2 regions of the Subtercola frigoramans genome follow, and region 2 is predicted to be linked to the other one. Evidence: predicted binding sites of a transcription regulator. Region 2 holds the regulator's gene; the other holds the start of a gene.

Region 1 (16,002 bases), 1.4 Mb from region 2:
GACGCCGAAGATCGCTATGTCGTGCACCTCCTCTCGACGCTGCCGCACAGTCTCGAAGGGCTGCATGTCGTTCTCGACTGCGCACACGGTGCCGCGGCGGGAGTTTCTCCGCACGTGTTTGCCACGGCGGGAGCGACGGTCACCGTCATGGGCAACGACCCCACCGGCGACAACATCAATGACCAGGTGGGTTCCACCCACATGCAGGCGCTGATCGACACCGTGCGTGAGCTGGGTGCCGACGTGGGAATCGCCCACGATGGTGACGCAGACCGGTGCCTCGCTGTCGACAGCACGGGTGCGATTGTCGACGGCGACCAGATCATGGCCATCCTCGCCACCGCACTCGACGGGCGAGGAGCACTCAAAGACCGAACCCTCGTGGCGACGGTCATGAGCAATCTGGGGCTTCGGGTCGCAATGGCTGAACAGGGCATCCGGATGCTGGAGACCCGTGTCGGTGACAGATACGTTCTGGAAGCCATCAATGCCGAAGGCTACAATCTCGGCGGCGAACAGTCTGGCCACATCATCTTCGGCGACTACGCCACGACCGGAGACGGGATTCTGACCGGGCTGCAGCTCGTGAGCCAGATGGCGGCGACCGGTAAGTCTCTCGCCGAACTCGCCTCGATCATGAAGGTGTACCCGCAGACCCTCGTGAACGTCCGCGGTGTCGACAGGGAGGCCGTCGCATCGGATGAGATCATCGCCCAGGCCGTGCTCGAAGCAGGTCTCGAACTCGGCGACACCGGCCGCGTGCTTCTGCGGCCATCGGGTACGGAGCCACTCGTTCGCGTCATGGTCGAAGCCGCGGACCAGGCGACGGCCGACAGGGTCGCTGCGCGGCTGGCCGACCTGGTTCGCGAACGACTGGCGCTGACGCCCGCCACCTAGCGCTCGTTGGGTTCTCCGGAGAGTGCGGCGGAGTCATTCCCAACCGGTCCGGTCTTGCGGACCGCTGTCAGATCTTGCGCAGCAGCACACGGCTGACGTGGTGCGTGGCGTCTTTTCTCAGCACCAGTGTTGCGCGCGATCGTGTCGGCAGTACATTCTGCAGAAGGTTCGGCTGGTTGATCGACTCCCAGATGGAGTTCGCCGTCTGCCGTGCCTCCTCGTCAGAGAGACTCGCGTAGCGGTGGAAGTAGGAACTCGGGCTCGCGAAGGCACCGTTCTTGAGTTTCAGGAAGCGCTCCTCGTACCAGCGCGCGATGTCTGCCGTTCGGGCATCGACGTAGATCGTGAAGTCGAACAGGTCACTGACGGCGAGTCGGTTGCCCGGTGTCGGCGGTTGCAACACGTTCAGACCCTCGACGATGAGGATGTCGGGCTGGTGCACGACAATCTGGGCGTCGGGCACGATGTCGTAGCTCAGGTGCGAGTAGAACGGCGCGCGCACTTCGCTTGCTCCGCTCTTGATGGCGGTGACGAAACGCAGCAGCGCCTTCCTGTCGTAACTCTCGGGGAAGCCCTTGCGATCCATGAGACCCAGTCGTTGGAGTTCCCGGTTGGGCAGCAGGAAGCCGTCGGTGGTGACGAGTTCCACTCGGGGCGTGTCGTCCCACCGTGCCAGAAGTTCGCGAAGCAGGCGCGCGATCGTGGACTTGCCGACGGCGACCGAACCCGCAATGCCGATGACGAACGGAGTACTCCTTGCCTTTTCTCCGAGAAAATCACTCGTCGACCGATGCAGGTTCTTGTACCCGGCGGCGTACAGGTTCAGCAGCCGGCTGAGCGGCAGGTAGACCTCAGCGACCTCGGTCATGTCGAGCGGCTCGCCGAGACCCCGGAGTTGCACGATTTCGGTTTCGAGCAATGGATGCGGCGTGGCCGGCGCCAGCGCGGCCCACTCAGCTCGGTCAATCTCGACAAAAGGGGTGGTCTGGCCCGCTGCTGAATTGAGTGCGGGATTCGACGTGGGATCGGCCATAGACCTCCATTGTGCCTCAACACAGGTACCCACCTGTAAAATCGAATCCATGTGTGGAATCGTGGGCTATGTCGGTCGACCCCAAAGCCTGGAGGTTCTCCTCGGCGGCCTTCGGCGTCTGGAATATCGGGGCTATGACTCCGCCGGTGTGGCGATCATCACCGATGACGGTGACCTGGTCACGCGAAAGCGTGCGGGCAAGCTCGCGGTGCTGGTCGACGATCTTGCGGCCAACCCGCTGCAGAACGGTTCGACGGGCATCGGGCACACCCGCTGGGCGACGCACGGCGGCCCCACCGACGTGAATGCGCACCCGCACCTCAGCCAGGACGGCACTCTCGCGCTCATCCACAACGGCATCATCGAGAACTTCGCAGGCCTCAAGGCGGAGTTGCTTGCTGAAGGATTCACCTTCGACAGCGAGACCGACACCGAGGTCGCAGCCAAGCTCCTCGGGCGTGAATACGACAAGGGTGACGGCCTCGCTGCGGCCCTGGGGCGTGTCGTGGTGCGACTCGAGGGAGCTTTCACGCTTCTGGCACTCCACAAAGGTGAGCCCGGCGTCGTCGTCGGTGCCCGCCGCAACTCACCGCTCGTGATCGGGCTGGGCGAGGGCGAGAACTTCCTCGGCTCTGATGTCGCGGCCTTCGTCGAACACACTCAGCGAGCCGTTGCCATCGGCCAGGACCAGATCGTCACCATCACTCCCGACTCGGTCGTGGTCACCGATTTCTTCGGCACCGAGGTGCCGGTCTCGGAGTTCCAGGTCTCGTGGGACGCGTCGGCCGCCGAGAAGGGCGGTTGGTCGAGCTTCATGGCGAAGGAGATCAGTGAACAACCCGAGGCGGTCCTGAAGACCCTGCTGGGTCGGGTCGAAAACAAGAAAGTCGTGCTCCCCGACCTCGGCGTGCTGGCCGAACACCTCGAAGCCATCGACAGAATCGTCATCATCGCCTGCGGCACGGCCAGTTATGCCGGGATGCTCGGTAAGTACGCACTCGAGAAGTGGGCGCGCATTCCGGTCGAAGTGCAGCTCTCGCACGAGTTCCGCTACGAAGACCCGGTATTGACGCCGAACACCCTTGTCATCTCGATCAGCCAGTCCGGCGAGACCATGGACACCCTGATGGCCGTGAAGTATGCCATCGAAGCGGGCGCACGGACGCTCTCGATCTGCAACACGCAGGGTGCAACAATCGCCCGGGAGTCCGACGCGGTCATCTACACGCACGCCGGCCCTGAGGTCGCCGTCGCATCGACGAAGGCATTTGTCGCCCAGATCGCCGCCCTGTATCTCTTCGGGCTTCACCTCGCCAGTGTTCGGGATACCCTTCCAGCGGCCGAGATTGCGGCCGCGCTCGACGAGCTCCAGGCCATTCCGGCGAAGCTCGAGAAGGTACTCCTCACGGCACCACGCATCAGGGAGCTCGCCGGGTGGATGTCGGACACGCGCGCCGTTCTCTTCCTCGGCAGGCATGTCGGCTACCCGGTGGCGCTCGAGGGTGCCCTCAAGCTCAAGGAACTCGCGTACATCCACGCTGAAGGGTTCGCGGCAGGCGAATTGAAGCACGGCCCGATCGCCCTCATCGAACCGGGGCAACCGGTCTTTGTGGTCGTGCCGAGCCCCAGGGACCCGAATTCTCTTCACGCCAAAGTCGTGTCGAACATCCAGGAGATCCGGGCGCGAGGTGCCCGGATCCTTGCCGTCGCAGAGCAGGGTGACGCCGCCGTGTTGCCGTTCGCCGACGAGGTGATTCCCATTCCTCTTGCCGGTGCGTTGTTCGAGCCGCTGCTCGCCGTGGTTCCACTGCAGATCTTCGCTATGGAGCTCGCCACGGCAAAGGGGCTCGATGTCGACCAGCCGCGTAACCTGGCCAAGTCCGTCACGGTCGAATGAGTGGCCCTCAGCGAATGATGGGCCCGGTCGGATGATTGTGGGCGTAGGCGTGGATATCGTCGACGTGCCTCGGTTTCGTCGGTCGCTCGAACGAACGCCTGCGCTCGTGGAGCGGTTGTTCGCTCCCAGCGAACGCGGATTGACGGTGCGCTCCCTGGCGGCCCGTTTTGCTGCCAAGGAAGCGCTCGTGAAGGCAGTTGGTGGCCCCACAGGTTTTCGCTGGCACGACATCGAAATCGTGACGGACGAACACGGTCGACCCTCGTTCTCGCTCGCGGGCACCTCGGCCGCACGCGTCATTTCAGACGGTGTCGCGGCTCTTCACCTGTCTCTCAGCCACGATGGCGATTCGGCCTGCGCATTTGTCGTCGCCGAGGGCCCGGAGAGAACCCCGTGACCACCGACCCCGTGACGAACACCGCGGTGACGAAGAGCACAGTGACGAACAGCGCAGTGGCGAAGACCCCGCTCCGGCTGGCAACCATCGACCTCACGGCGATCTCCCACAATGTTCGAACGGTGGCCCGACTCATGGGTGACTCCGAGGTCATGGCCGTCGTCAAAGCCAATGGCTACGGTCACGGCGCAGTCGAAGTCGCCCGCGCTGCACTCGAGGGTGGTGCCACCTGGCTGGGCGTCGCCGACGTCGACGAAGCGCTCGAGCTCCGCGCGTCCGGAATCACCGCGCCCATTCTCGCGTGGCTGCATGCGACCGAACCTGATTTCACCGAAGCTGTTCGCCAGTCGATCGACCTGGGCATCAGTTCGAGCACACAGCTCGACGCGGTTGCCCGCGCCGCTGGGGGCCTCCGGATGCCCGGCGGAACATCGACGGAACGGGGAGGTGAAGCACTGGCCCCGGCGCCGGCCAGAGTACATCTCAAGATCGATACCGGCCTGGGGCGCAACGGCGCCGAATCGTCGCAGTGGGCTGGGCTCTTCGAACGAGCGGCTGAACTCCAGTCAGAGGGCCTGCTGACCGTGGTCGGCATGTTCAGTCACCTGTCGAATGCGAATGACGAGGAAGACCTGGCACAGCTGGCGATGCTCGAGAGTGCCGTCGAGCAGGCTCGGGGTTCGGGACTGGCTCCCACGATCATCCATCTCGCGTCGACGGCTGGTGCCCTGCGATTGCCAGAGACGCGACTCTCGCTCGTTCGTCTGGGAATCGGGATGTACGGACTTTCGCCGTTCGACGATGTCGATTCCGCTGCCCTGGGCCTGCGGCCGGCGATGCGGCTGGAGGGTCGGGTCATCGCAGTGAAGCGGGTCGAAGCCGACAGCGGAGTGTCGTACGGCTACACCTATCGCACGGCGGGAGCGTCGACGCTGGCACTCGTGGCGCTCGGCTATGCCGACGGTATTCCCCGGTTGGGCTCGAACCGGGCACCCGTGTGGATCAACGGGCAGACCTATACCGTGTCTGGTCGCATCGCAATGGACCAGTTCGTGGTCGATGTGCATGATTCGGTGGTCGAGGTGGGCGACAGTGTCGTGCTGTTCGGTGACCCGGCGACAGGAGTGCCTGCCGCCGAAGACTGGGCACAGAGTGCTGAAACCATCAACTACGAGATCGTCACCCGCGTCGGTGGCCGTATCGAGCGGCGGTACAGGCGGTGAGCGAAGTGAGTGAAGAGCGCGCGGCCAGTGTCTCAACGGGCGGTGAGTTGACGGGCGGTGAGTCGGCGGCCGGTCTCTCGCTGGATGGTCTTTCGTCGGGGTCTGCTCGCCTGGTGGCAGCGCCTGAACGGGTCGCCCGCATCAACCTCGATGCGTTCCGGCACAACGTGCGTCTGCTCAGTGATCTCGCTGCGCCGGCCGAGACGATGCTCGCGGTCAAAGCAGACGCCTACGGGCACGGCATGGTGCCCCTCGCCTTCGCCGCCCTGGAGGCGGGGGCGACCTCGCTCGCCGTGCTCGACATCCCGGCGGCTCTGGTGCTGCGGGCGTCGGGGATCACCGCCCCGATCTTCGCGTGGATGCATGCACCCGACGCTGATTTCGGGGCCGCGGCGGCCGCCGACATCGATCTCGGCATCTCTGCCGTGTGGCAGCTCGAGGCCATCGCTGCCGCAGCCGAGGCGAACGCCCCGCGGGTCCACCTCAAGATCGACACCGGGCTGCATCGCAATGGCGCAAGCGTCGAGCAGTGGCCAGGTCTCGTGCAGTCAGCGATGGCGGCCGATGCTGCCGGTGTCGTGCGCCTTCATGCCGCCTGGTCGCACCTCGCCGACGCGTCGCCCGCCGATGACGAGGCGGCATACGCCCACTTCCAGCAGGCGGTGGCTGTCGCTGAGGAGCTGGGCGCGAGATTCGAAGCCCTGCATCTGGCGGCCAGTTCGGCCGGAATCCGTATGCCAGAGGCCAGGCTGAGTTTCGTGCGCTTCGGCATAGCGGCCTATGGCATCTCGCCGTTCGACGATGAGACGGCCCTGGAGCTGGGGCTTCGCCCGGTGATGACGCTCGCAGCACCGGTTGCCTCTCTCAAACGGGTCGGAGCCGGGCACGGGGTCTCGTACGGATTCGACTACCGCACCACCCGGCCGACAACGCTCGCCCTCGTGCCCCTGGGCTATGCCGATGGCGTTCCGCGGGCGGCGAACGGGCGGGGCCAGGTCTGGCTGAATGGCAAGCGATACCCCATTGCCGGTCGCATCGCCATGGACCAGTTCGTCATCGATGTCGGCGACGACAGTGTCGCCGTCGGCGACGAGGTGATCGTTTTCGGTGAAGGCAGATCTGCGGTCGAACGGGAGCCGGGTAGCGGGGTTCCGACGGCCGAAGACTGGGCCGGATTCGCGCACACGATCGGCGACGAGATCGTCGCGCGAGTGGGCCCCCGGGTGCCTAGGGTCTACCTGAGCGACGACACCGAGGCAGCTGAAGGGGCCTCCGACGCGAGCGCCACCGGTGTAAACGCCGCAGACACGGATCGCTGGGTGATCGCCGACCCGGAAGCCATGCACGATTTCGGATTCGGATTCGCCTCGCGCCTCGACGCCGGCGATGTGCTCGTGCTGACGGGCGAGCTCGGTGCAGGAAAGACGACCTTCACCCGGGGGCTCGGCGAGGGCCTGGGCGTTCGTGGACCCGTCACGAGCCCGACGTTCGTGCTGGCCCGCACGCACCCCAACCTCACCACCGGCGTGCCTCTGATTCACGTCGACGCCTACCGGCTCGGTAACGCAGCAGAACTCGACGACCTCGACATCGATTTCGCGGGTTCGATCGTCGTCGTCGAGTGGGGTTCCGGGCTTGTCGATCGCATCGTCGGCGACTACCTCGAACTCGTGATCGAGCGGCCGATGGGCCACGCGGGCTCGGCAGACGAGGGTGGTGCAGACACTGACGAGGCCGGCGAGGCACCGGTCGAACCCCGTGTCGTGACGCTCCACCGACACAGGCAGGCCGAAGGATGACCGACACAACGATGCGCGACGTGATCGTTCTGGCGATCGACACCTCTGCAGCGACGAGTGTGGCCGTCGTGAGTGGCGAGCGGGGCATCCTGAGCGAAGCCAACGGGCTCGACACGATGAAACACGCGGAGGTCATCGGGCGACTCATCGAGCAGGCCCTCAGTGAGGCGGGAGTCCGGCCCGCAGAGCTGACAGCCGTGGTCGCGGGGATGGGGCCGGGGCCGTTCACCGGGCTCAGAGTCGGAATCGCCGCTGCGCACGCTTTCGCGATCGGCGCGGGCATCGATGTTCTGCCCGTCGTCAGCCACGACGCCATCGCCTTCGAACGCCGTTCGGCGGGCGAACGCGGAGAACTGCTCGTGGTGAGCGATGCGCGTCGCAAGGAGGTGTACTGGTCGCTGTACGACCTCGGTGCAACACGCCTCCACACGGCGGTTCCCGACGCGCCAGTGAGCGGGGCACTCGGTTCCGGGTCAGCGCTCCGGCTCGACGGCCCGGGCCTGGCGAAGCCCGATTCGCTTCCGCACGGCGCAGCAGCACGGGTCGATGCGACCCACGTCTCGGCCGGCGCACTCGGCTCCGTCGCGCTCGGAATCCTCGAGGCCGGAGGCGAATTTGCCACCGGCCAGGCGCTGTACCTCCGTTCTCCCGATGTGACCGTCTCGACCGGCGTGAAGCGGGTCAGCCAGTGATGTTCACCCTGCACCGGGCCGGGCCGGCCGACGTCGCCGACATCATGCTGCTCGAGACCAGCACCTTCGGCTCCGACGCGTGGTCACCCGCGATGATGCTGGCCGACGTCGCCCAGCCGCACTGCTACTACCTCGTCGCCACGAGCGAGCGCTCCAGCGAACTCCGCGGGTACGCCGGGCTGCTGAGCCCGCAGGGAGCGCCCGACGCCGACATCCAGACGATTGCCGTCGCACCGGATGCCCGGCGGCACGGTCTCGGACGCCAACTCATGCTGGCTCTCCTCAGCGAAGCCGAACTCCGCGGGGCGCGCCGGGTGTTCCTCGAGGTCAGAGCAGACAATCCCGCCGCCCAGCACCTCTATGACACGCTGGGGTTCACCTCGATCGGCACGAGACGCGGGTACTACCAACCCGACAATGTCGACGCGATCGTGATGCGACTGGATCTTGCGCACGGCGCAGCGCAGAAAGCGGAAGCAGGATCTGATGACTGACGACGCCACCCGCCAGGCCAGATCGGCCGAGGTGCTCGAGACGACCGGAACGGTGCCGGCAGAGCCTGTCGTGCTCGGCATCGAGACTTCGTGTGACGAGACCGGAATCGGGATCGTGAGGGGCACCACACTGCTGGCCAACGCGATCGCCTCGTCGATGGACGAGCATGCCCGGTACGGGGGAGTCGTGCCCGAGATCGCGGCGCGTGCGCACCTCGAAGCTCTGACCCCGACCATCCGGCTCGCCCTGGAGCAGGCGGGCCTCGGCATCAACGACATCGACGCAATCGCTGTGACGAGCGGGCCGGGCCTCTCCGGCGCGCTCATGGTGGGCGTCGCTGCGGCAAAAGGCCTGGCTGTTTCGACGGGGAAGCCGCTGTACGCCGTGAATCACCTGGTCGGCCATGTCGGCGTCGATCTCGTGACCCCCGACAGTGAGCCGCTCGAATACCCCACAATTGCTCTCCTGGTGTCGGGTGGCCACACCTCACTGCTGTATGTGCGTGACCTCGTCGACGACGTGGAGCTGCTGGGAGAGACGATCGACGATGCAGCGGGGGAGGCCTTCGACAAGGTCGCCAGGGTTCTCGGGCTTCCCTACCCCGGTGGCCCGCACATCGACCGTGTCGCTGTGGGCGGCAATCCCAAAGCGATCCGGTTTCCCCGTGGGCTGAGCTTGCCCAAAGACATGGCTGCCCACCGGTACGACTTCTCGTTCAGCGGGCTCAAGACGGCTGTTGCGCGCTGGGTCGAAGCTCGGCAGGATCGAGGGGAGGACGTGCCCATCGCCGATGTTGCCGCGAGCTTTCGCGAGGCCGTTGCTGACGTGTTGCTGACCAAGGCGCTCGCCGCATGTGCCGATCTCGGGGTGCCACGGTTGCTGCTGGGAGGCGGAGTCGTGGCCAATGCGCGGATCCGTGAGCTGGCCGCCATCCGGGCCGAGCGCGCCGGAATCACGCTTCGCATTCCTCCTTTCGAGCTCTGCACCGACAACGGGGCGATGATCGCCGCGCTCGGGGCCCAGCTGATCATGCGCGGACTGCCCCCCTCCACTCTCGATTTCGGTGCGGATTCCACGTTGCCCGTCACGGACATCCACGTCATCTGACAGGCATTCGCGCCATCAATTGACATTTCTTCAGACAATCTGGCACTATTGTCAACGCCGCCGCGCCAATGCTGTCGGTCAACCACCGCGCCCGTGCCGCACAGATCGCCCGGGTCCGTAGTCGAAGGAGCAGACCCATGACCACCCCAGCCCCCTACACCGCCGGTCCCTCACCCGTGGCGGCAAAGACGAATGTCATCTCCATCGTCGCGCTCGTGCTCTCGATCATCGGATTCACGGTCGTCGGCATCATTCTCGGCTTCGTGGGGTTGAACCAGGTCAAGAAGACGGGAGAGGCTGGCCGCGGGCTCGCGATCGCGGCCATTGTGATCGGCTTCATCGAGCTCGTTCTCGGAATCATTCTGATCATCGTGTACGTGGCGGCACTCGCCAGCATCAGCGCCTCGGGTTACTGACGCACCCCCGGTCACAGGGCAATATCTTTGCGGCAGGGGTGCCGCTGGGCAGGTCTGCCTCGGTAGGCTGTGGCAGAAGCAGATCCGCACTGCAGGTGAGGCCAACACGCCTGGCCTGGTGGCAGGCGGCGTCTCAACCGAGACTGGAACAGGGAAGGGACGTCACCATGACCGATCCGAGCACACCCACAGGCAACGGTATTCCGGGCGAGCCGGCAGGGCCCGGGGCATCCGACACCCCGCCACCCCCTCCCGCACCGAACGTGCCGCCCACTGCTCCGCCGGTACCTCCAGCCCCGCCGGTCGCTCCACCGGCACCTCCTGCGCCCAGCTACACGGCTCCCGCTGCGCCGGCGTATCCGGCACCGAGCTACTCGGCTCCAGCAACTCCACCACCGGCATATGCATCGCCGCCACAGGCATACGCCGCAACACCCCCCGCGCCACCTGCCGCTCCGGGATACGCTGCGCCCGTAGCCGGATATGGCGCCCCCGTGGCGAAGTCACCGGTTCTCAGCATCATCGGAATGGTCGCCGGTATTCTCGGCTTCCTGATCTCGCTGGTGAGCTTCGGAATCGGCGGTTTCCTGTTCTCGGTCGGCGGCGTCGTCCTCGGGTTCCTGGGCCGCAAGAAGGAGCCGGCCGCCCGCGGATTCTGGCTCACCGCCTTGATCACGGGTTTCGCCGGGTTGGCGCTGTCGGTGATCCTGATCCTGGTCTTCATCATCGCGATCGTCTCCAACATCAATACCTCGTACTCGTACTGAAGCGTCGCTCGGTCTGCGCAGACGGGTCTGCGCAGCCGGGTGTGCGCAGTACGGTATGCGGTGAACCGAACGATGACCCCCACCGCCTGCCTCAGGTTGTGGGGGTCATCCGGTCTGCGAGGATCGCGACATGCTTGCCGCCGGCGCGCGTCACGAACAGGGTGGCAGACTCACTACCTTTGAGCGCAAGCTTCGTTCGGAGCGTCGCGGGGTCGATATCCACTCCCCGTTTCTTGATCTCCAGCGAACCGATGTTGCGAATCCGAAGTTCGCGTTTCAGCGTCGGCACGTTGAACGCGAAGACCTCGCGCACGCGGAACGCCTGGGCGAACGGCGATTCGACCAGAGTGTCTCCTGTGAGGTACGCGATCTGGGCAGAGACGAGTCGCGTACCCAATGACCGGGCGAGGTCTCCGATGAGGCGTGCCCGAATGATGCTGCCGTCGGGTTCGTAGAGATAGGCGCCCAGCTCGCCGGGCTCGACGTCTTCGCTGTCTTCTGGCCCGGTCAATTCGTGATGGGCGCCCCCTCGCATCACCAGTGCTGCCCGACGGATGCCCGGGCGGGCGAGGGATCCGAACCAGAGTCCCATCTCCACGAGCTGTCCGTCGACGGAGATCCACTGCGCCTCGCACTCGCTGGGAATCAAACCCCGGTCCAGCCCAGGCCCGAGCTTCACTCCGGTCGGAACGCGACGAGCGACCTCGAACACGAAGTCAAGAGTCGGGCTGAAATCGGCTGGGTCGGTCATCCGTGTCGTGTTGGTGTGGCCAGACGTACGCCGCGCCGGGTCGAGAAAGGCCGCATCGACGCGGGTGAGATCGAACGACTCTGCTTCGCCATTCTCGACCGTTGCCGTGGGGAACGGTGCGAGGTTGTAGGCGGCAATGGCGGCTGTCACCTCGTCACGTTCGACTGCCGTCACAGAAATCTCGAGCGCAGCGAGCGCGAGCGCATCAGCACCGATGCCGCACCCCAGGTCTGCGACACGGGTGATCCCCGCCGACCGAAAGCGCCCTGCGTGCACCGCGGCGACGCTGAGCCGGGTTGCCTGTTCGAGGCCGGCGTCGGTGAACAGCATCCGACTGGCGAATTCACTGAACTTCGACGTCGCCCTGGCGCGGAGTCTCGCCTGTGTCATCACGGTGCCGACTAGTGACGCCGGGTGCCCGCTCTTGCGGAGATCGGCCACGGAGCGCACGATGTCGCCGCCGTTCGTGTAGGGAGGCAGGGAGTCGAGCAACCGCAGGCCCTCCGGCGTCAACAGCTGTTCGAGCTCGGATCTCTGCATCAGGTCAGTTTAGAGGTCGCACCTCGTGACCCGGGGCTGGCACTCGGGTTGACCGAGTGCTAGCTCCACCCCTAAACTTCAGTTAGCACTCTCAGTGTGAGTGTGCCAAAAAAATGACTTTTGAACCGAAGAAAGAAGAGGTCAACAGTGTCGGTCTCCATCAAGCCGCTCGAGGATCGCATCGTTATCAAGCAGGTCGAAGCAGAAACGACGACCGCATCCGGTCTTGTCATTCCTGACACGGCCAAAGAGAAGCCTCAGGAAGGCGTCGTCGTCGCCGTCGGCCCCGGTCGCATCGACGACAACGGCAACCGCGTTCCCCTCGACATCTCCGTCGATGACAAGGTCCTGTACTCCAAGTACGGCGGAACCGAGGTCAAGTACAACGGTGAAGAGTACCTCGTGCTCTCCGCTCGCGACGTGCTGGCTGTTATCGTTCGATAGTGAGTTCTTCAGGAAGGCCCGGGTTCGGTGAACCCGGGCCTTCCTCATTTGGTGCCCGCGAGGGCCGGGCTGTGGCGGCCCGACGGGTCCGCGTCGGTTTCTTCTATGCACTCGGCGCCTATCTGATCTGGGGTGGCCTACCCCTCTACTTCCTGTTCCTGGCACCGACGGGCGCCTTCGAGATCGTCGCCTGGCGAGTCATCTTCTCGCTGGTCTTCTGCGCCCTGATCATCACCGTCGTTCGAGGCTGGCCCGCGTTTCTGGCGGTCTTCCGGCAGCCCCGCCTGATCCTCATGATGGGCCTGGCCGGGGCACTGATCTACGTCAACTGGCAGACCTACGTGCTCAGCGTGGTCTCGGGGCACGTCGTCGAAGCATCGCTGGGGTATTTCATCAACCCCGTGATCACGATCCTCCTCGGCGTCTTCGTTCTCCGGGAGACCCTTCGCCCCCTGCAGTGGGCCGCGCTCGTACTGAGCACCGTCGCCGTGGTCGTGCTGGCCCTCGGCTACGGGGCAGTGCCGTGGATCGCGCTCATCCTCGCCTTCTCGTTCGGCCTCTACGGCCTGGTCAAGAAGCATGTGGGCCCGAAGATCGATGCCGTGAACGGCCTGACCCTCGAGTCTCTCTGGCTGGTGCCTGTGGTCGTCATCCAGCTCTGTGTGGTCGGGGCCACCACGGGGCTCACTTTCGGCCAGGTCAATTCCTGGCACACCATTGCGATGGTGGGTGCGGGCGTCATCACCGCAGTGCCACTGCTGCTCTTCGCCTCGGCCACGAAGCGATTGCCGCTCATCGTCGTGGGATTTGTGCAGTACCTGACCCCGATCATCCAGTTCGTCATCGGCGTCGTCGTGCTGCGGGAACCGATGCCGCCCGAAAGACTGGCCGGGTTCGTTATCGTGTGGTTGTCCCTGGTGTTCCTGTCGGTCGACGTGACTCTGTCGAGCCGGTCCCAGCGCCGACGGAATGCATTACAAATTGCTAACGATCTTCCTATGGCACACACAGAAAACACGTTTGAAACATAGGAACCGTAGGTTGGGACCTAATGAGCGTGAGGGGTCTTCATCCGAAGGCCCGAGGCTTGCGAGCACTATGAAAGGGTTCACAGGATGATCAAATCCAAGTACGCCCTCCGGACCACGATTCTGGCTGGAGCAGGCATCATTGCCGTCATGCTTTCCGGCTGTGCCTCCGGTGGCAGCACGACATCGACTTCCTCCGCGACTGCCTCAGCGGCCGCGACTTCGTCTGACTGCGCGAGTGACGCAACGACAGCCAACAACCTCGTTGTCGGTACGATCCTCCCGATCACGGGTAGCCTCGCCTACCTGAACCCGCCGGAGCAGGCCGGTGTCGGCCTCGCGGTCGCAGACATCAACGCCGCCGGTGGAGTTGCAGGCAAGCAGGCCTGTATCCTCGCCACCGACTCGGGTGACTCGACCGACCTCAGCGTCTCGACCGCTTCTGCCCAAAAGCTGATCACGGCCATGCCGTCGGTCGCCATCGGTGCAGCCTCTTCGAGCGTCTCGCTGAACGTCGTCGACTCGTTCGCCTCGGCAAAGGTCACCCAGATCTCGCCCGCGAACACCTCGGCCAAGCTCAGTGGCTACGGTCCGTTCTACTACCGCACCGCACCGCCGGACTCGGTACAGGGTTCCGCTCTCGGCTCGCTCATCACCGGTGACGGCAACTCGAAGATCGCGTTCCTCGTCTTCAACGACGCCTACGGAACCGGCCTTCGCGACTTCACGCAGGCATCCATCGAATCTGCTGGCGGAACCGTCGTGTACGGCGCCAAGGGTGCAGGCCAGGAGTTCCCTCCCGGCCAGACCACGTTCTCGGCTGAGGTCACCGCTGCTCTGGCTGCAAAGCCCGACGCCATCGTGATCCTCGCGTTCGACGAGACCAAGTCGATCATCCCCGAGCTCGTCGCCCAGGGCTGGACCATGCCGAAGACCTACCTGTCAGACGGCAACACTGCCGACTACAGCAAGGACTTCCAGGCTGGCACGCTGACCGGCGCGCAGGGCACGATCCCCGGTGCAAACGCGAACGACACGTTCAAGGCATCGCTGGTCGCCTGGTACAAGTCGGCTGAGAACGGCGACCTCAAGGACTTCTCCTACGCTCCTGAGGCCTACGACGCGACCACCCTCACCGCTCTTGCGGCACTGAAGGCGAAGTCGAACGTCTCCGCTGACCTCAACAAGGAGCTCGCTGCGGTCTCCGGTGCAAACGGTGGAACGAAGTGCGCTTCGTACGCTGAGTGTGCACCGCTGGTCACCGCCGGTACCGAGATCCAGTACACGGGTCAGTCCGGCGTCGGTCCGTTCAACTCACACAACGAGCCGTCGAGTGCGTTCATCGGCATCTACAAGTACAACGCTGACAACACGTACACGTTCCAGTCGGCAATCGAAGGCCAGACCTCCTACTAATACGGAGTCCGAACCCTCGTAGCTGAATTCGACGCCCCTCGTCCGGTCATCCGGGCGGGGGGCGTCGTCGTGCGCGCGCCCGCTGGTTGAGTAGGCACGCTAAGCGCGCCGCATCGAAACCCTCGCATCGCGCATTTGGGTTTCGATACGGCCCCGTAGGCGCCCACTCAATTAGCGGCATAGCGAAAGGCCCAGCCACCGGATGACCGGGGCTGGGCCTTTCTGTGTGTGCACGTGTGGGGCTGGGGTCAGATCGCGCCGGCGGCGTTGTGCCCTGTCTCTTCTTCGACGTCCTTGGCCAGGGTACCGAGGTAGAGCTCGATGACTTTGGGGTCGTCGGCGAGCTCGCGGCCGGTGCCCGTGTAGGCATTGCGTCCCTGGTCGAGCACGTAGCCGCGGTCGCAGATCTGCAGGCAGCGGCGAGCGTTCTGCTCGACCATGATGATCGAGACTCCCGTCTTATTGATGCGACGGGTGCGGATGAACGTCTCGTCCTGGCGAACCGGTGACAGCCCGGCGGAGGGCTCGTCGAGCAGAAGCACCGACGGGTCCATCATGAGCGCGCGCGCCATGGCGACCGACTGCCGCTCGCCACCGGAGAGTGAACCGGCCCGCTGCGTGCGACGGTCGGCCAGAACCGGAAAGAGGTCGAAGATGGCCTCGAGTCGCTCCTTGAGGAGCTTGGGGCGGAGGAACAGCCCCATCTGCAGGTTCTCCTCGATCGTCAACGACGGGAAGACGTTGTTGTTCTGGGGCACGAACCCCACGCCGGCCTGCACGAGCTTGTTGGCCTTGTGGCCGGTGATGTTCTCGCCCTTCAGCGTCACGCTTCCCGAGCGAACATTCACCAGGCCGAAGAGGGCTTTGAGCAGGGTCGACTTACCGGCGCCGTTCGGGCCGATGATGCCGATCAGCTCGCCGGGGTAGACGTCGAGATTGCAGCCGTTGAGAATGTTGATGCCCGGCAGGTAACCGGCCACGAGGTCGGTCGCCTGCATCACAGGGACCCGGGTTTCAGTCGTTTCGACCATGACTAGGCTTTGCCCTCCGCGCGCTTTGCAACGCTGTCTTCAGCGCTGTCTCCTGCAGCTTCTGCTGCG
Region 2 (16,002 bases):
TCGAGCACGATGAACGAGTCGTTGAGGGTGCGGCCGCGCATGTAGGCCAGCGGGGCGACCTCGATGGCGCCGGTGGCCATGAGCTTGGGCACGATCTCGGGGTCGAGCATCTCGTTCAGGGCGTCGAAGAGCGGCCTCAGGTAGGGGTCGATCTTGTCTGTGAGTGAGCCGGGGAGGTAGCCGAGGCGTTCGCCCGCCTCGACGGCCGGCCGCGTCAGGATGATGCGGTTGACCTCCTTGCGCTGAAGTGCCTGCACGGCCTTGGCCATGGCGAGGTACGTCTTGCCCGTTCCCGCCGGTCCGATGCCGAACACGATGGTGTTCTCGTCGATCGCGTCGACGTAGTCCTTCTGCCCGGGGGTCTTGGCCCGAACCGTCTTGCCGCGCGTGGTGACAATCGGCTGGCCGAGCGTGTCTGACGGGCTCGATGAACGGTCTGAGTCGAGCATGCGCGCCGATGCAGTCACTTCGATCTCGGTCAATTCGTCGTTGCCAGCCCTGACCATCTGCACCAGTTCTTCGACAAGGCGTTCTGCCGCTTCGACGTCTGCGGAAGGGCCCGTCAGCGTGATCTCATTTCCCCGACTGTGCAGGCTCACGCTCGGGAACTGCTTCTCGACCAAGGTCACGAGACGGTCTTGCGGGCCGAGCAACCTGACCATGGCCAGCCCGTCGACGTGGATCACGGCCTCGGCAGCGCTTCTGCCTGAACCCGGAATGCTTTCAGAACCCGGCAAGGGAACCCTCTTCGAGAGAACCGGCAAGCAGGTGGGCGTGAACATGGAACACCGTCTGCCCTGCGCCCGCGCCGGTGTTGAACACCAGTCGGAAGTCACCGTCGGCGTGTTCAGCGGCGAGCTGGGCCGCGAGGGCGATCATCTCAGCGAGAAGCCCGGGGTCGCCTGCGGCCAGCTCTACGACGTTTGCGTAGCCCTCCGACTTCGGCACAATGAGAATGTGCACCGGCGCCTTGGGTGCGATGTCGGCGATCGCGATCAGCGTGTCTGTTTCGGCATAGATGTTCGCGGGGATCTCGCGGGCCACAATGCGGCTGAAGATGGACGGCTCGGCAGGAACTGGCATGACTCCATCTTAAGCCGGGCACCTGACAGCCGGCCCGCGTGCGTGCGCCGGTCCGGGTGCGCGTCCTACCAGCGGCCCAGCCTGGCATTGAGCACTGCGAGCGCCGCAGGTCCGGCTGTCGACGTGCGCAGAATCGTGCTTCCGAGCCGCACGGGCACTGCTCCCGCGCGAGTCAAGGCCTCAAGTTCCCCGACGCTGATGCCACCCTCAGGCCCCACGACGAGAACGAGGTCGGACTCCGCATCCTCACCGTCGAGTGAGAAGTCGGTGAGTGCTTGGCTCGCCGTCGGCTCGAGAAGGAGCATGCGGGTGGAGCCCGCCAGTCTCACGAGATCGCGCGTCGAGTGCAATTCTGCGACATCGGGAACCCACGCGCGAATGGACTGTTTCGCCGCCTCGCGAACGATACTCCGCCAGCGCTCGACGCCTTTCGCCACTTTGGCACCGGCCCAACGCGACACCGAGCGGTCGGCGCTCCACGGCACGACCCCGGCGACGCCGAGTTCTGTCGCGGCCTGGATGGCGAGCTCATCGCGGTCGCCCTTCGCCAAGGCCTGCACCAGCCAGACCGAGGGTCCGGGCATCCGTTCTTCTGTGACCTCGGTGACCGCGATCGTGAGCTCGGACCCAGAAGCTCCGACGACCGGCCCATGCACGACCAGGCCGCGGCCGTCGCCGATGGAGGTGTGCTGGCCGACGCGCAGCCGGTTCACGGTGACAGCGTGCTTCGCCTCATCACCGTGGAGCGCAACCACATCGCCGACGTCGTGTGGCACAGCAGCAAGGTCATCGCGCAGAAAGAGAGAACTCACCTGCAGAATCCTATCCGCGCCTGCGATACTCGCCGCAGGAGCCTCCGCTTTCGCCTGCTCAGTTCATGAACCTGTCGCGGAGCTTCGAGAACAGGCCCTGCTGGAACTGCCCGAGCGTCGGCGACGGGTACTTGTGAGCCGCAGCAAGCTGCTTGACCAGGTCTTTCTGTTTGTGGTCGAGCTTGGTCGGCGTGACGACCTGGATGCCGATCTTCAGGTCACCGCGACCTCCACCGCGCAGCTTGGTCACCCCACGCGACTTCACCGTGACCACCTCAGAGCTCTGGATGCCCGCCCTCAGTTCGATCTCGACGTCGCCGTCGAGCGCCTTGACCACGGTGTTCGTGCCGAGCACCGCGTCCCACATCTGCACCTCGAGAGTGCAGAGCAGGTCGTCGCCGTTGCGACTGAAGACATCGTGGTGACGCACCTTCACTTCGAGGTAGAGGTCGCCCTGCGGGCCGCCGGCCGGGCCGACTTCACCCTGCGACGGCATCTGGAGGCGAAGACCGGTGTCGACTCCCGCAGGAATGTCGACGGGGATGACACGTCGCGAGCGCACGCGGCCCTGGCCCTGGCAGGTGACACACGGGTTCGGGATGATCGTTCCGTAGCCGCGGCAGGTGCCACAGGGTGAGCTCGTCATGACGTTGCCGAGCAGCGAACGCACCGTGCGCGAGATCTGGCCGGTGCCATGGCAGATGTCGCAGGTGACTTCATGCGTGCCTGGCTGGGCGCAGGTGCCGTTGCAGGTCTCGCAGAGAATGGCGGTGTCGACCTCGAGGTCACGATGGGTGCCGAAGATGACCTCACCGAGGTCGACCTCAACGCGGAGCAGGGCATCCTGACCCCGTTCGGCACGGGACCGGGGGCCCCTGCTCTGGCCCTGCTGGCCACCGAAGAAGGTCTCGAAGATGTCGCCGAAGCCACCGAAGCCCTGGGCGCCGCCCCCACCCCCGCCGAAGCCGGCCTGAGGCCCTCGATCATAGGACTGTCGCTGCCCGGGGTCGCTGAGAACGTCGTAGGCGTGAGTGACGGACTTGAACCGTTCTTCGGCGTCGGGGCTCGAATTCACGTCGGGGTGGAGCTCTCGGGCCAGACGTCGGTAGGCCTTCTTGATCTCGTCTGTCGTCGCGGTTCGCTCGACTCCGAGAACGTCGTAGTGGTCAGCCACGAAGGGCTTCTCCTTTGTTTGTTGCGGAATGTGGTGTGGGCTGTGGGAATCGGGTGGTTCTGACGCTGCGCGCACGCATCAGAGGCGCCTGGGAGGGCTGGATCACGCCTCTCCGAGGCTCTTGGAGAGGTACCGTGCGACAGCACGCACGGCTGCGATGTTGGTGGAGTAGTCCATTCTCGTCGGGCCGAGGACCCCGAGCCGTGCCACCGCACCGCCCGCGGAACTGTACCCGCTGGCAAGCACCGAGGTCTCCGCCAGGCCGAAGGAGGCGTTCTCCCTGCCGATGCTCACCGACATTCCGAACTGGTCTGCCTGCATCTCGCTGAACAGCCGCAACAGCACCACCTGCTCCTCCACGGCTTCGAGCACGGGGAGTACGCTCCCAGCGAAGTCGCCTTCGGTTCGAACCAGGTTGGCCGCACCGGCAATGAGAAGCTTCTCCTGACGGTTTGCAGCCACCTGCTCGGCGAGAACCGTCGTGATCATCGCCACGGCAGATGCCCTTCCGGGTGCGAACTGCGCCGGGAAGATCGCGAGTGCACCCGCGGCTTCGTCGAGGCCGAGCCCCGCGATCGCTGAGTTCACCCGGGCACGCACGTCTGCCAGGAACGCCTCATCGGTGTCGGGGGGAACCTCGACGATGCGTTGTTCGACATGGCCGGTGTCGGTGATGACGACCGACAGCAGCCGCGTAGGAGCAAGAGCCACGAGTTCGACGTGCCTGACGCGTGCCTGCGAGAGCGACGGGTACTGCACCATGGCCACCTGCTGCGTGAGCTGCGAGAGCAATCGAACCGTGCGCGCCAGGACGTCGTCGAGGTCGACGGAGGAGCCGAGGAAGGTCTCGATCGCCTGCCGTTGCGCACCAGAGAGCGGCTTCAGGTCGGCGAGATGATCGACGAAGAGGCGGTAGCCCTTGTCAGTGGGAATGCGACCGGACGAGGTGTGTGGAGCAACGATCAACTCTTCTTCTTCGAGAAGGGCCATATCGTTGCGGATTGTTGCTGCCGACACGCCGAAGGAATGGCGGTCGACGATCGACTTCGACCCCACAGGCTCCCGCGACGCGACATAGTCGTGGACGATGACACGCAGAACTTCGAGGCTGCGTTCAGAAACCATGAACGATGCCGCCTTCCTCGAACTCGTGTTTAGCACTCCGATGATCAGAGTGCCAATTATATATCGCGCGCAGATTACGACACGCTGAGTAAAGATCATTGCCTCGCGTGGGCACCTCGCAGTATCTTGTGCTTGAACGTGTTCGGCGCGCCCCACTGGGTGAAGGGGATCGATTCACGCTCACTGTGACAGAGAAGCAGATCGCTTTTTTCCACATTCGTCTGAAAGGCGCACACGAAAATGTCTGATCCCAACGCAACCCCGCCGTATGACCCCACTTCGGGTCAGCCCGTCCCGCCTCCGCCACCCGCACAGGGCTACGCGGCCGCACCCGCCGCACCCTTGTCGCAATCAGACGACAAACTGTGGGCGTCGCTCGCTCACTTCGGCAACATCATCCTGTTGATTCCTGCCCTGGTCATCTACCTCGTCTTCAAGGACCGCGGCCCGCTGGTCAACCAGGAGAGCAAGGAAGCGCTCAACTGGACCATCAACGTGACCGGGGCTGTGGTCGTGCTGAACATCCTGCAAATCATTCCCTTTATCGGCCTGCTGTTCGGCTTGCTCGTGTTCGCCGTACTCATCGTGAACCTGATCTTTGCGATCATCGGTGGGGTCAAGGTCAACGGCGGAGGCACCTACCGCTACCCGCTGAACTACCGCTGGATCAAGTAGCGGGAGAACTCCCCCACTGCCGGCATTCATCCGACATCCGAGCGCCCCTCCCATTGGGCTCTATCGCGGGGGGCGCTCCGTCGTTTAAGCTGCAGGGGTGACGTACCCGCCTCCCGCCTCCGAGCCGCCCGTGCCGCTCGCCCCGCAGCAGTACGCACCTGCGCTGCCGCTGAACCCGAGCGACCAGCGACTCTGGGCGACGCTCATCCACGTCGGCGGGATCGTATTCGGTGTGCTCCCGTCGCTCATCGGTTTTCTGGTGCTCAAAGACCGGGGGCTGTTCGTTCGGGATCACACCCGTACAGCGCTGAACTTCCAGATCACGATGATCCTCCTGCAGGTGGCGGCGGCCATCGTGACGATGATCGGCTCATTCCTGCTGATCGTGCTCATCGGCATCCCGATCCTGATCATCGGCCTGGTCGCGGCTCTCGGCGGCGCCGTGCTCGTCATCGTCTTCAGCATCATGGCAGCGATCGCGGCCAACAGGGGCGAGTTGTACACCTACCCAGCCTGGAGCGCGATCCCGTTCGTTCACTGATCACCCTCGGGTAGAGTGTCGAACCTCGCCACAGACCGAGCAGGTCAGGCGGTGAGTCGCCTGACCACAGCGTCTGCCAGCAGGCGACCGCGCACTGTCAACTCGATGGTGCCCTCGAACGCCGACTTCGGAACGATCAACTCGTCTGCGATGAGTCCAGCCACTTCGCGCCGCGCTACCTCGCCGAGCGAGGAGATGTGGAGCCCGTGGCGGATTCGCGCCTGCAGCAGAATCCGCTCCAACTCGCGTGCTTCGGCGTCGGGCGTCTCCCGGCCAGCCGCCGGCGACAGTCCAGAGAGCATCCGCTCGGCGTAGGCCGCCGGGTGCTTGACGTTCCACCACCTCGTGCCGCCGACATGGCTGTGGGCACCCGGGCCGATGCCCCACCAGTCGTGACCCTGCCAATAGGCGAGGTTGTGGCGTGACCTGTGAGACTCGTACTCCGAGTCGAGCACGGTGTGGCTGGACGTGACGGGGGCCGCGCCGGCTCGTGGCCCGCGACCCGATCCGCGCGCCCAGTTGCTCACCTCGTACCACTCGTAACCGTGCGAGCGGAGCCGGGCATCCAGAAGCTCGTACATGTCGGCTTCGAGGTCGTCGTCAGGCTCGGGGTACACGCCAGAGCGGATCTGTCTCGCGAGCTTGGTGCCCTGCTCTACGATCAGGGCGTAGGCCGAGAGATGGTCGGGTTCGAGCTGCAGCGCGGCGTCGAGCGATATCTCCCAGTCGTCGAGGCTCTCCCCCGGGGTTCCGTAGATGAGATCGACGCTGACCTGCAGGCCGGCGGCCCGTGCCCACTGAACGACCTGGGGAACCCGTTCGGGCGTGTGCGTGCGGTCGAGTGTTCGGAGCACGTGCGGTACGGCAGACTGCATGCCGAAGCTGACCCGTGTGAACCCGGCTTCGGCGAGTTCGTTCAGGTATCGGGCATCCACTGAATCGGGGTTGGCTTCGGTCGTGACCTCGGCGCCGGGCTCGAGGCCCCAGGTCGAGCGCACGGCGTCGAGCATGTCGATGACCTGGTGGCTGGGCAAGAGGGTCGGTGTGCCGCCACCGAAGAACACGGTCGAGACAGATCGCCGCTTCACACCCGACTCGGTCAGAACCCGGTCGGCGAGGGCGACCTCGAGAACGGCCTGGCCAGCGTAGTCAACCTGCTTGGCGCCGCGCAATTCGCTTGAAGTGTACGTGTTGAAGTCGCAGTACCCGCAGCGGACCCGGCAGAACGGCACGTGCAGGTAGACGCCGAATGGATGCCCGTCGGCACGTTCGGCGGCCGACTCCGGCAGCAGGCCATCCGGCGGAGCGGGGTCGCCGAGCGGCAGCGCGCTACCCATGTGCCGCCTCCGTGCCTTGATCGCTGAGTACGGTCACGCGCGGGCAGGCAACAACGCGCGCAGGTATTCTTTGGTCGCCTTGCGCTGCTGCCACCGGAGCAGCGGCGAACCCAGCCGGAAGAACCACGAACTCGGTTTCGAGAAGCCACGGATGACCACCCACACCGAGTCGTCGTCGTGGTGTTCGACCATGAAACTCTCTTCACCCATCGCGGGGTGGCCGGGAAGTGTGCCGTACGCGAAGCCCACCCGGTGTGTGTCGCTCGTCACCGAGACCACCCGCACCGGTGCGACGAATCGCACCCCGAAGACATGGACGACCAGTTCGGCCGAAACACCGGGGGCAACGTGTGGTGTGCCGTCTTCGGTGTAGGTCTGGTCTTCGTCGAGGCCGCGAGGGGCTACGGGCATTCCCGCCGCGTCGTAGGTGAGCCCGGCATAGTCGGTGTCGCTCGCCGGGGGCAGCTCGATATTCTCGATCTGCATACCGCTGCCTCGCTGTATGCCCCAGGTCAACACGGCCTCGGAGGCCGACTCGAACCGGTCGTCACCCGAGCCGAGGCGTGCGCGCGATTCGAACGGCCTGAAACCCTTCGGCGGGTAGTACATCAAGTCGTCGGCCTGGCTCGCGCCGATCGCCGCGTAGCTCAGCGCCTGCCCGTTGTGCGTCGACCTGGTTCGTCGTTCTGTCTCTGCCACGTGATCCATTATCGCTGTTCGCAGGAGAGGTTTGCTCGTGCCTCAACCTGAACGCGCATTGATCGAGACGATCGGGGCTGCCACTCGCTCCAACCCTTGAACGTCAGTGGGAGAACTCAGGATGCCGCGAAGCGGGCGTGCACGCGGGATTCGACGGTGATGTCTTCGGGCTTCAGATCCAGGCCGCCCTCCTGAGCAGAAGCAGCCATCGCGCGCACCATGGGGGCAGCACCTGCCGGCGAGAACGGCCGGGAATCGTCGCCGAGCATGCCGGGGTCAGCAAGCGCCAGCGGCACCACGGTGGAAAGGCCGAGACTCTGGGCGTAGGCCGTCGCACGACTGACCGCGTCGTTTACGGCGCGCTCCTGCGACTCGGCTGTGATGCGGGATTTTGTGACCTCGGTGAGCGCCCAGTGGATGCCCGTCACCGTCACCCCGTCGAGCGTCGCGACCTTCTCAACCCAGACTGCCAGCGCAGAAAGGTCAGAGAACTTCACCTCCAGCCCGACGCTCGCGTGGTGCACGAGTGGAAGCTGTGCACCCGCATTGTTCCAGGGGCGCTCACTCCACACGCGCATCCGGTCGGCCGACCACCACGTAACGGTGTTGCCTGCCACCAACTGTTGTGCCTGCTGCGTGAGCGCGCCGTGCAACTGGGCCGTACGAGACACGACCGACGCTCGTTCGGGGCCTTGGAATCCGGCAGCAAGCAACACTGTTCCGCGTTCGGCCGGGTGATGGTAGTCGAAGTGCCCCTCGACCGTGATGATGGTTTCGGCCATACGCAGCACCCTACCCGACCGCTATTTTTCTTTCTTGGTCTCGGTGTCGCCGCTCAGGGCGGCGATGAACGCTTCCTGCGGAACCTCGACACGCCCCACCATCTTCATGCGTTTCTTGCCCTCTTTCTGCTTCTCGAGCAGTTTGCGCTTACGGGAGATGTCACCGCCGTAGCACTTTGCGAGAACGTCCTTGCGAATGGCGCTGATCGACTCGCGGGCGATGATCCTCGCGCCGATGGCGGCCTGGATCGGCACCTCGAACTGCTGGCGCGGGATCAGCTTCTTCAGCCGCTCGGTCATCAGCAGACCATAGGCATAGGCCTTGTCTTTGTGCACGATGGCGCTGAATGCGTCGACCGCCTCACCCTGCAGCAGGATGTCGACCTTCACGAGGTCGGCCTCCTGTTCGCCGATGGGCTCGTAGTCGAGGCTCGCGTAACCCTGCGTGCGGCTCTTCAGGTGATCGAAGAAGTCGAAGACGATCTCGCCGAGGGGCATGTTGTAGTGCAGCTCGACGCGGTCGGTGCCGACATATTCCATGCCATTCAGGGTTCCGCGACGGCCCTGGCAGAGCTCCATGATCGTGCCGACATAGTCCTTGGGCGCGAGGATGCTCGCCTTCACCATCGGCTCACTGACACTCTTGATCTTGCCGCCCGGGAACTCGCTTGGGTTCGTCACCGTGACGGTCTTCTTGTCATCGGTGGTGACTTCGTAGATCACGCTGGGTGCGGTGGCGATCAGGTCGAGGTTGAACTCGCGCTCCAGCCGCTCAGTGATGATCTCGAGGTGCAGCAGGCCGAGGAAGCCACAGCGGAAGCCGAAGCCCAGGGCAACGGAGGTCTCTGGCTCGTAGACGAGCGCAGCATCCGAGAGTTTCAGCTTGTCGAGCGCTTCGCGGAGATTCGGGTAGTCCGAGCCGTCGATCGGGTAGAGGCCAGAGAAGACCATCGGCTTGGGCTCGCTGTAGCCCTTGAGCGCGACAGTCGCCGGGCGGGTGAACGTGGTGACGGTGTCGCCGACTTTGCTGAGCCGAACATCCTTCACGCCCGTGATCAGGTAACCGACCTCACCGACGGCCAACCCCTTGCTCGGCGTCGGCTCTGGTGAGCTGACGCCGATCTCGAGCACCTCATGAGTGGATTTGGTGCTCATCATCATGATCTTCTCGCGCGGCGTGAGCTTGCCGTCGATCATGCGCACGTAGGTCACCACACCGCGGTACGAGTCGTAGACCGAGTCGAAGATCATGGCGCGGGCCGGCGCCTCCGGGTCACCCTGGGGTGCCGGGATGGTGGCGACCACGAGGTCGAGCAGCTCTTCGACGCCCATGCCGGTCTTGCCGCTGACGCGGAGCACGTCTTCGGCCCTGCCTCCGATGAGCCCGGCAATCTCTTCGGCGTACTTGTCGGGGTCGGCGGCGGGCAGGTCGATCTTGTTGAGAACCGGGATGATCTTGAGGTCGTTGTCGAGCGCGAGGTACAGGTTCGCGAGTGTCTGGGCCTCGATGCCCTGCGCCGCGTCGACCAGCAGGATGGCGCCCTCGCAGGCGGCGAGCGAGCGGCTGACCTCGTAGGTGAAGTCGACGTGACCAGGGGTGTCGATCATGTTGAGCGCGTACGTCTGGCCGTCGAGGGCCCAGGGCATGCGTACCGCCTGGCTCTTGATGGTGATACCGCGTTCGCGCTCGATGTCCATGCGGTCGAGATACTGCGCGCGCATGTCGCGGTCTGAGACGACGCCGGTGATCTGCAGCATGCGGTCGGCCAGAGTCGACTTGCCGTGGTCGATGTGCGCGATGATGCAGAAGTTGCGGATGAACGCGGGGTCGGTCGACGCCGGCTGGAGTTCCTGTACTGCTCTGGGGCTCACGCGTTCCTCATAGTTTTCGGGCAATGGTGCCCTCAAGTTTACGAGTACTTCGCGTACGCACTCACGCAGTTGATTGTGCGGGTGGGCGGGGCAGGCGACGGATGCCCGTCTCGATGTCTGCGAGGTCTGCAGCCACGCACAGCCGGATCCAGCCCTCACCGTGCCGGCCGAACGCGCTGCCCGGTGCCACGGCCACGCGCTGTTCGAGCAGGAAGCGCTCCGCCCACTCGGCAACATCGCCGCCCGTGGCGTACGAGACGTTGACCCACAGGTAGAACGCACCAGACGGTTCGAGGTACTCGATGCCGAGTTCGCGCAGGAGCTCTGTGGCGGCTTGGAGGTTCTCCCGGTAGTGGGTGGCCGCTGTGAGCACGTGATCCTGCGGCCCGGTGATCGCTGCCACCGCCGCGAACTGAGCCGGGAGGTTGATGCAGCTGATGATCGCCTCCTGCGCCGTTCGAAGGATCTGCGACATGCCGGGCGGGGTCACCAGGTAGCCGACCCGTGCCCCGGTGAGCGCATACGTCTTCGACAGGGAGAACACCGAGAACACCCGGTCTTCATCGTCGAGGGCGGCGATGGAGGTGTGCAGTGCACCATAGGTGAACCGCTCATACACCTCGTCGCTCAGCACCCAGAGGTCGTGCCTGCGGGCGAACTCAAGGACCTCCTCGATGGTCTCCCGCGGAAAGATCGCTCCCAGGGGGTTCGATGGGGAGTTCACAATGATCATGCGGGTGTTCGCCGTGACGAGACGCTCGAGTTCGTCGAAGTCCGGCAGGAAGTCACGGGAGCTGCGAAGTGTGTAGGGCACGGGCACGGCGGAGATCATCCGCGCGTTCATCGGGAAGGTCGAGTAGCCGGGGTCCGGCAGCAGCACCTCATCTCCCGGGCCGAGCGCCAGGGTCATGGCGAGGTAGAGGGCGTGCATGCCGCCGTTGGTCACCCAGACCTGCTCGGCGTCGACCATGATCCCGTTCTCGGCGGCGAGCTTGGCGACGATCGCCGCTCGAAGCTCAGGAATGCCACCGTTGGGCGTGTAGTAGGTCTCGTCTGCCTGCCACGCGCGGGCGGCAGCTTCGAGAATGTGCGGAGCGACGGCGACATCAGGCTCCCCGACGGCGAGAAAGACCACATCGTCGAGCGACTGGGCAAGCTCGAAGATTCGGCGGATGCCCGAAGGGGGCACTGAATCCATGTGCGCGGCGAGATGGGGCATAAGGTTAACGGTAATCGCATCCGAATGCGCGGGTCGCCGCGGTCTGGATTGAAGTAGAGGCCAGCAACTGGTAGTGTTGTCTGTTGGCTTCCGCACTCGTTTTGTGAACGCGAGCTGCGATACAAATACCCCCCAGACCAGCACCAGATACAGAGGATAATTCCGTGGCAAATATCAAGTCCCAGATCAAGCGCATCGGCACCAACGACAAGGCGCACGAGCGCAACAAGGCCGTGAAGAGTGAGCTGAAGACCGCCATCCGCGCCGTGAAGACCAGCGTTGCCGCTGGCGACAAGGAGAAGGCCACCGCCGCTCTGAGCCTCGCAGGCAAGAAGCTCGACAAGGCTGCCAGCAAGGGTGTCATCCACAAGAACCAGGCTGCGAACCGCAAGTCGTCGATCTCCAAGAGCGTCGCCGCACTCTGAATTTATTGATCTGCGCGCGCTCCTCGCGCAGATCTACGAAAAGAAGCCCCGCAGCTGCGGGGCTTCTTTGCGTGATCCCACTACTACAGCTCGCGGTGCGCACAAACGTCCCCGCACGCGGCAACAGCGGGACGAAGCAGCGCACCCGGCACAACTCCGTCGGCCGGGGCACGCTCGGGTCAGCGTTCGCCGCGGGAGGCGATCGTGGCGATCATGCGCTCGAGCGAGTAGACCGGGTCGCGGCCGCCGCCCTTGATGTTCTCATCGGTCTCGGCAAGGATCTGGATGCTGCGGCCGAGGCCCTCGCCCGTCCAACCCTGCAGGTCTCGACGGGCCCGGTCGACCTGCCAGGGTGCCATCCCCAGTTGCCCGGCGAGCTGGCCAGAACCCCCTCGAGTGCCGAGCACCTTCGCCATCGTGCGAAGCTTCATCGCGAACGCGGCAACCATCGGCACCGGGTCTGCACCCGTGGCCAGAGCATGCCGGAGCAGGGCCAGCGACTCGCCATAACGGCCCGCAATCGCACTGTCGGCAACAGCGAAGGCATTGGTCTCGACGCGACCGGAGTAGTACCGCTCGACGGTCGCTTCGGTGATCTCGTCTGAGGTGTCTGCAATGAGCTGCCCACAGGCGCTGGAGAGTTCGGCGAGGTCATCGGTGAACGCCGAAACGAGTGCCCGAAGAGCGCCAGGACTGACCCGTCGACCAGCTGCACGGAACTCAGCGACAGCGAAGTCGTAGCGCTCGGTGTCTTTCTTGAGTTCAGCGCAGACGACCTCGATGACATCGCCACCACTTGCGCGCACGGCATCAAGAAGGCGCTTGCCGCGCACTCCCCCGCCGTGCCGCAGTACGACGCACGTGTCATCGGCTGGATAGGCCAGGTAGTCGATCGCTTCGAGAAGGAACCCGTCGGTGCACTTCTCGACCGATGACACCCTGATCAGGCGCGGTTCGCCGAAGAGCGAAGGGCTCGCCATGGTGAGCAGCTCGCCCGGCGCATAACCGGATGCGTCGATGTCGCTCACTTCGAGGCTCGGGTCTTCGAGCTTCAGCATATCTCTGAGGCGCCTGATCGCACGGTCGGCGAGAAAAGATTCCGGCCCAGAGACAAGCACGACAGCAGCGGGGCGGATGTTCTCCCAGCTCAACTGAGGAATGACCGGGGCGGGCGACTTGGTCGGGGGCTTTGCAGGCGCACGCGAAGAGCCCCTCGCGGCGGCGGACCCGCCGGATCGTGCGCCTACCACCACCACACCTCATCTCTTTTTCTCAACCCTAGCCTGACCGTCTGACCACACCACGATGCCATCGGGCGACGGCGCGACCACGATCATCCCCAGCAGATCGGTACGGAAGACACTGGTCTGGCTGCGACCGAGAATACCGAGCAGCCGGTCAGTCGGATGCCCATACCGATTGTTCGCACCAACCGAAACCAGCCCCACCGCCGCCCTTACGGCCAGGTAGAAGTCTTCGTTCTGGTCGGCACTGCCGTGGTGCGCAACTTTCACGACGTCTTCGTGGCTCAGACGGTTCGCCGCCGAGACCAGTCGCTGGGAGTCTTCGCCCAGGTCACCCAGGAAGAGCGAGCGGAGAGAGCCGGTGAACTCGATCGTCACGCTCGCATCGTTGCCTCTGAGCGCTGTGCCTGCGGGCGGCCAGAGGATGCTCCATGACAAGCCGGCCAGCTCGCCGGAGTCGCCTCGCAGAGCATGGCGAACCTCTGCGCCCGACTTCATCAGCGTGTCTGCCATTGCAGCGTCACGGGCGTCTTCGGGCGGGCCGAGAAGCACAACCGAGACCATTCCAAGGACGGCTGACAGCCCGCCCACATGGTCGCGGTCGTAGTGGGTGAGCACGAGCAGGTCGATGTGAGTGATCGAGAGGCGACCCAGACAGGTGCGGAGCAGAGCGGGGTCGGGCCCGACATCCACCAGCGCAAACCGGTCGGCGTCGTGCACGGCGACGGCATCACCCTGACCGATGTCGCAGGCAGCGATCTGCCAATTGCCCGGCCACGCTGAGCCGGCCGAGAGGGTCACGCCGATGCCCGAGCCCGCGTAGATCGCTGCTGAAACGAGCACAATCAGTGCGCAAATCACTCTGATGATCCGAGCCCGACGGCGCGGATTCCCGTGCCGCTCGGCGTGCTGGTTTCGACGCGAACCGCGGGACGGAATCATGAGTTCTCGTCTGCCTCTCGCTGCGGATCGCGCAGGAACAATGCGATGAGCGCCGCGGCTGTGACGAGGATCACCAGCGCTGACCCCGGTGCACCGCCTGGCCAGGGAAGGGTCGCGCCGGGAAGATCAGCGAAGAAGGTGGCGACACCGGCGATCCACGAGGCCGGCACCCACGTCAGCCACGCCCCGGCACTGGCCAGCGACGGCACCACTGCGCCCGCCACGCAGGAGATCAGTCCGACCACCGTTGCGACGGGAGCTGCTGGCTCCGCAAGCAGGTTCGCGACCACGCTGTAGGTCGAAATGCTGGGCGAAAGCAGAACCAGTACAGGCTGGCACGCGAGCTGCGCAGCGAGAGGCACCGCGATGATGAGGGAGATGCCGGAGGGAAACCAGCGCGAGAGGAGCGTGTGCAGCGGCCTGGTCAGCAGAAGAAGTCCGCCCGTGGCCAGGACGGAGAGCGCCAGTCCGTAGCTTCGCGAGAGCCACGGGTCGGCCACGAGCATGACGATGCAGGCGAGCGCCAGTGCCGGCAGGGCACGTGGTGTTCTGCCCGAGGCCAGCGTGAGGAGTACGATCGTCGCCATGACGGCCGCGCGGAGCACGCTGGGCGAGGGAGTGACGAGAACCACGAATGCGGCCATCACGATGAGGCAGAGCACTATGCGCCATCGGCGGGACAGACGGATGGCCCCGCCCAGCAGCATGATCGCGGCGACGACGATGGCACAGTTCGCCCCGGAGACAGCGGTCAGGTGACTGAGACCGCTCGTGATCATGCTCGAATTGAGTTCGTCGCTCACCAGGCTCACGTCGCCGATGGCCAGGCCCGGTACGAGTTGGGCTCCAGCCCCAGGCAGCACAGCCGCACTCCGGCGAAAGGAGTCACGGAGCCGATTCGCCCAGTCGAGATACCAGGGCGGCTGCACGAGCATCGTCGGCACACCTTCAGCGAAGAACAGGGCGGCCACACTCTCGCCCGGGCCAGTCTCCTGCAGCTTTCCCGTCAGCCCGAGTTGGGTACCGATCGAGACCGGAGGGGCTGAGGCCGACCTCAGGAAGACGAGCACGGGCATCTGAAGTTCGATGCGCTGGGTCGCTGTCTTCAGCAGTGTGGCCGTCGCCGAGAACCGACTGGACTGCTCGACGCCCGTGAACCCCTGGCTCTCTGCCTGTACCGGCACCGAGTCGACCGTCACGGTGACCGAGACGCTGTGGCCGACCAGCCGGGAAACGTCGGCCGGGAACCGCGTCGGCAGGTGCGCGGCAACAGAGACGCAGACGAGCGCACCCGCAGCCGCGACTACTGCCACAGTGGATGCCACGGAGCGGAGGTGACTGCGATCGTTGTGCGTCGCGCCGAGCACCGAGACAACGGCCGCTGCAATTGTGAACGCTGCGCCTGCCGCGACAGGGAGCACCTCGGCCGCCGCTGGTGTGGGCAGGCCGACAGTAAGAGCTGCGACAATCCAGCAGACTGCAGCGGGCAACACAAGGCGAAGATCGACGCGAGCAGAAGCGCCTCCCTCGTCGACTCCAGGAGCTGCCGTGGCGGTCACAATTCAGACCGTGACCAAGGGTTGAAGCTCGGCGAACGTCTTGTCGCCGATGCCGGACACATTCTTCAGATCTTCCACCTGCGTGAAGGGGCCGTTCTCCGACCGCCAGGCGATGATGCGCTGGGCAAGAGCGGGCCCCACGTGAGGCAGAGTCTCGAGCGCGCCCTGGTCGGCAGCGTTGAGATTCACCGGCTGCAAAGGAAGTGCTTTTGCTCCCGTTGGTGAATTTGAAGCTCCACCAGCGGCCTGCAAGGCAGCTCCCGCCGCGACTGAGCCGAGTGCAGGGGACGCACCTCGTTCAGGAATGACGATCTGTTCGCCATCTTTGACGACCCGCGCCAGGTTCTGCTGGCCCTGGTCGGCCTCCGGTGTGAAACCGCCTGCTGCAGCGACCGCATCGACGACGCGGTCGCCGACAGGCAATTCGTAGAGACCCGGTCTGGTCACGGCGCCGAGCACGTGGACGAGGATGACCGCACCGGGCACCCCGCTCGCAGGCACCGCGCCCCTATT

Evidence for each region. The regulator HrcA, encoded in region 2, represses chaperone genes, less so after heat shock. The targets are predictions, from matches to a motif close to TTNGCACTCGNNNNNNNCGAGTGCNAA.
Region 1: groES (co-chaperone GroES) is a predicted target of HrcA. The motif match lies at 12,051-12,077, and genes of this name have one in related genera.

What each region holds. Positions count from the first base shown of each region.
Region 1 covers NZ_JAFBBU010000001.1:1,039,058-1,055,059, forward strand. The annotation lists gene glmM (phosphoglucosamine mutase) at 1-897, shown strand, start outside; gene coaA (type I pantothenate kinase) at 965-1,930, opposite strand; gene glmS (glutamine--fructose-6-phosphate transaminase (isomerizing)) at 1,980-3,827, shown strand; gene JOE66_RS05055 (holo-ACP synthase) at 3,859-4,224, shown strand; gene alr (alanine racemase) at 4,266-5,447, shown strand; gene alr (alanine racemase) at 5,453-7,246, shown strand; gene tsaB (tRNA (adenosine(37)-N6)-threonylcarbamoyltransferase complex dimerization subunit type 1 TsaB) at 7,243-7,938, shown strand; gene rimI (ribosomal protein S18-alanine N-acetyltransferase) at 7,938-8,432, shown strand; gene tsaD (tRNA (adenosine(37)-N6)-threonylcarbamoyltransferase complex transferase subunit TsaD) at 8,425-9,540, shown strand; gene JOE66_RS05085 (DUF4190 domain-containing protein) at 9,678-9,956, shown strand; gene JOE66_RS05090 (hypothetical protein) at 10,124-10,723, shown strand; gene JOE66_RS05095 (class I SAM-dependent methyltransferase) at 10,815-12,014, opposite strand; gene groES (co-chaperone GroES) at 12,162-12,458, shown strand; gene rarD (EamA family transporter RarD) at 12,458-13,489, shown strand; gene JOE66_RS05110 (ABC transporter substrate-binding protein) at 13,574-14,902, shown strand; gene JOE66_RS05115 (ABC transporter ATP-binding protein) at 15,151-15,933, opposite strand; gene JOE66_RS05120 (ABC transporter ATP-binding protein) at 15,936-16,002, opposite strand, start outside.
Region 2 covers NZ_JAFBBU010000001.1:2,406,765-2,422,766, forward strand. The annotation lists gene JOE66_RS11250 (PhoH family protein) at 1-737, opposite strand, end outside; gene JOE66_RS11255 (HIT domain-containing protein) at 724-1,083, opposite strand; gene JOE66_RS11260 (16S rRNA (uracil(1498)-N(3))-methyltransferase) at 1,149-1,895, opposite strand; gene dnaJ (molecular chaperone DnaJ) at 1,954-3,069, opposite strand; gene hrcA (heat-inducible transcriptional repressor HrcA) at 3,172-4,194, opposite strand; gene JOE66_RS11275 (DUF4870 domain-containing protein) at 4,435-4,869, shown strand; gene JOE66_RS11280 (DUF4870 domain-containing protein) at 4,967-5,410, shown strand; gene JOE66_RS11285 (coproporphyrinogen-III oxidase family protein) at 5,455-6,747, opposite strand; gene JOE66_RS11290 (DUF1990 domain-containing protein) at 6,781-7,446, opposite strand; gene JOE66_RS11295 (SIMPL domain-containing protein) at 7,563-8,228, opposite strand; gene lepA (translation elongation factor 4) at 8,250-10,100, opposite strand; gene JOE66_RS11305 (pyridoxal phosphate-dependent aminotransferase) at 10,162-11,319, opposite strand; gene rpsT (30S ribosomal protein S20) at 11,484-11,744, shown strand; gene holA (DNA polymerase III subunit delta) at 11,924-12,994, opposite strand; gene JOE66_RS11320 (ComEC/Rec2 family competence protein) at 13,004-13,849, opposite strand; gene JOE66_RS17665 (ComEC/Rec2 family competence protein) at 13,927-15,489, opposite strand; gene JOE66_RS11330 (ComEA family DNA-binding protein) at 15,493-16,002, opposite strand, start outside.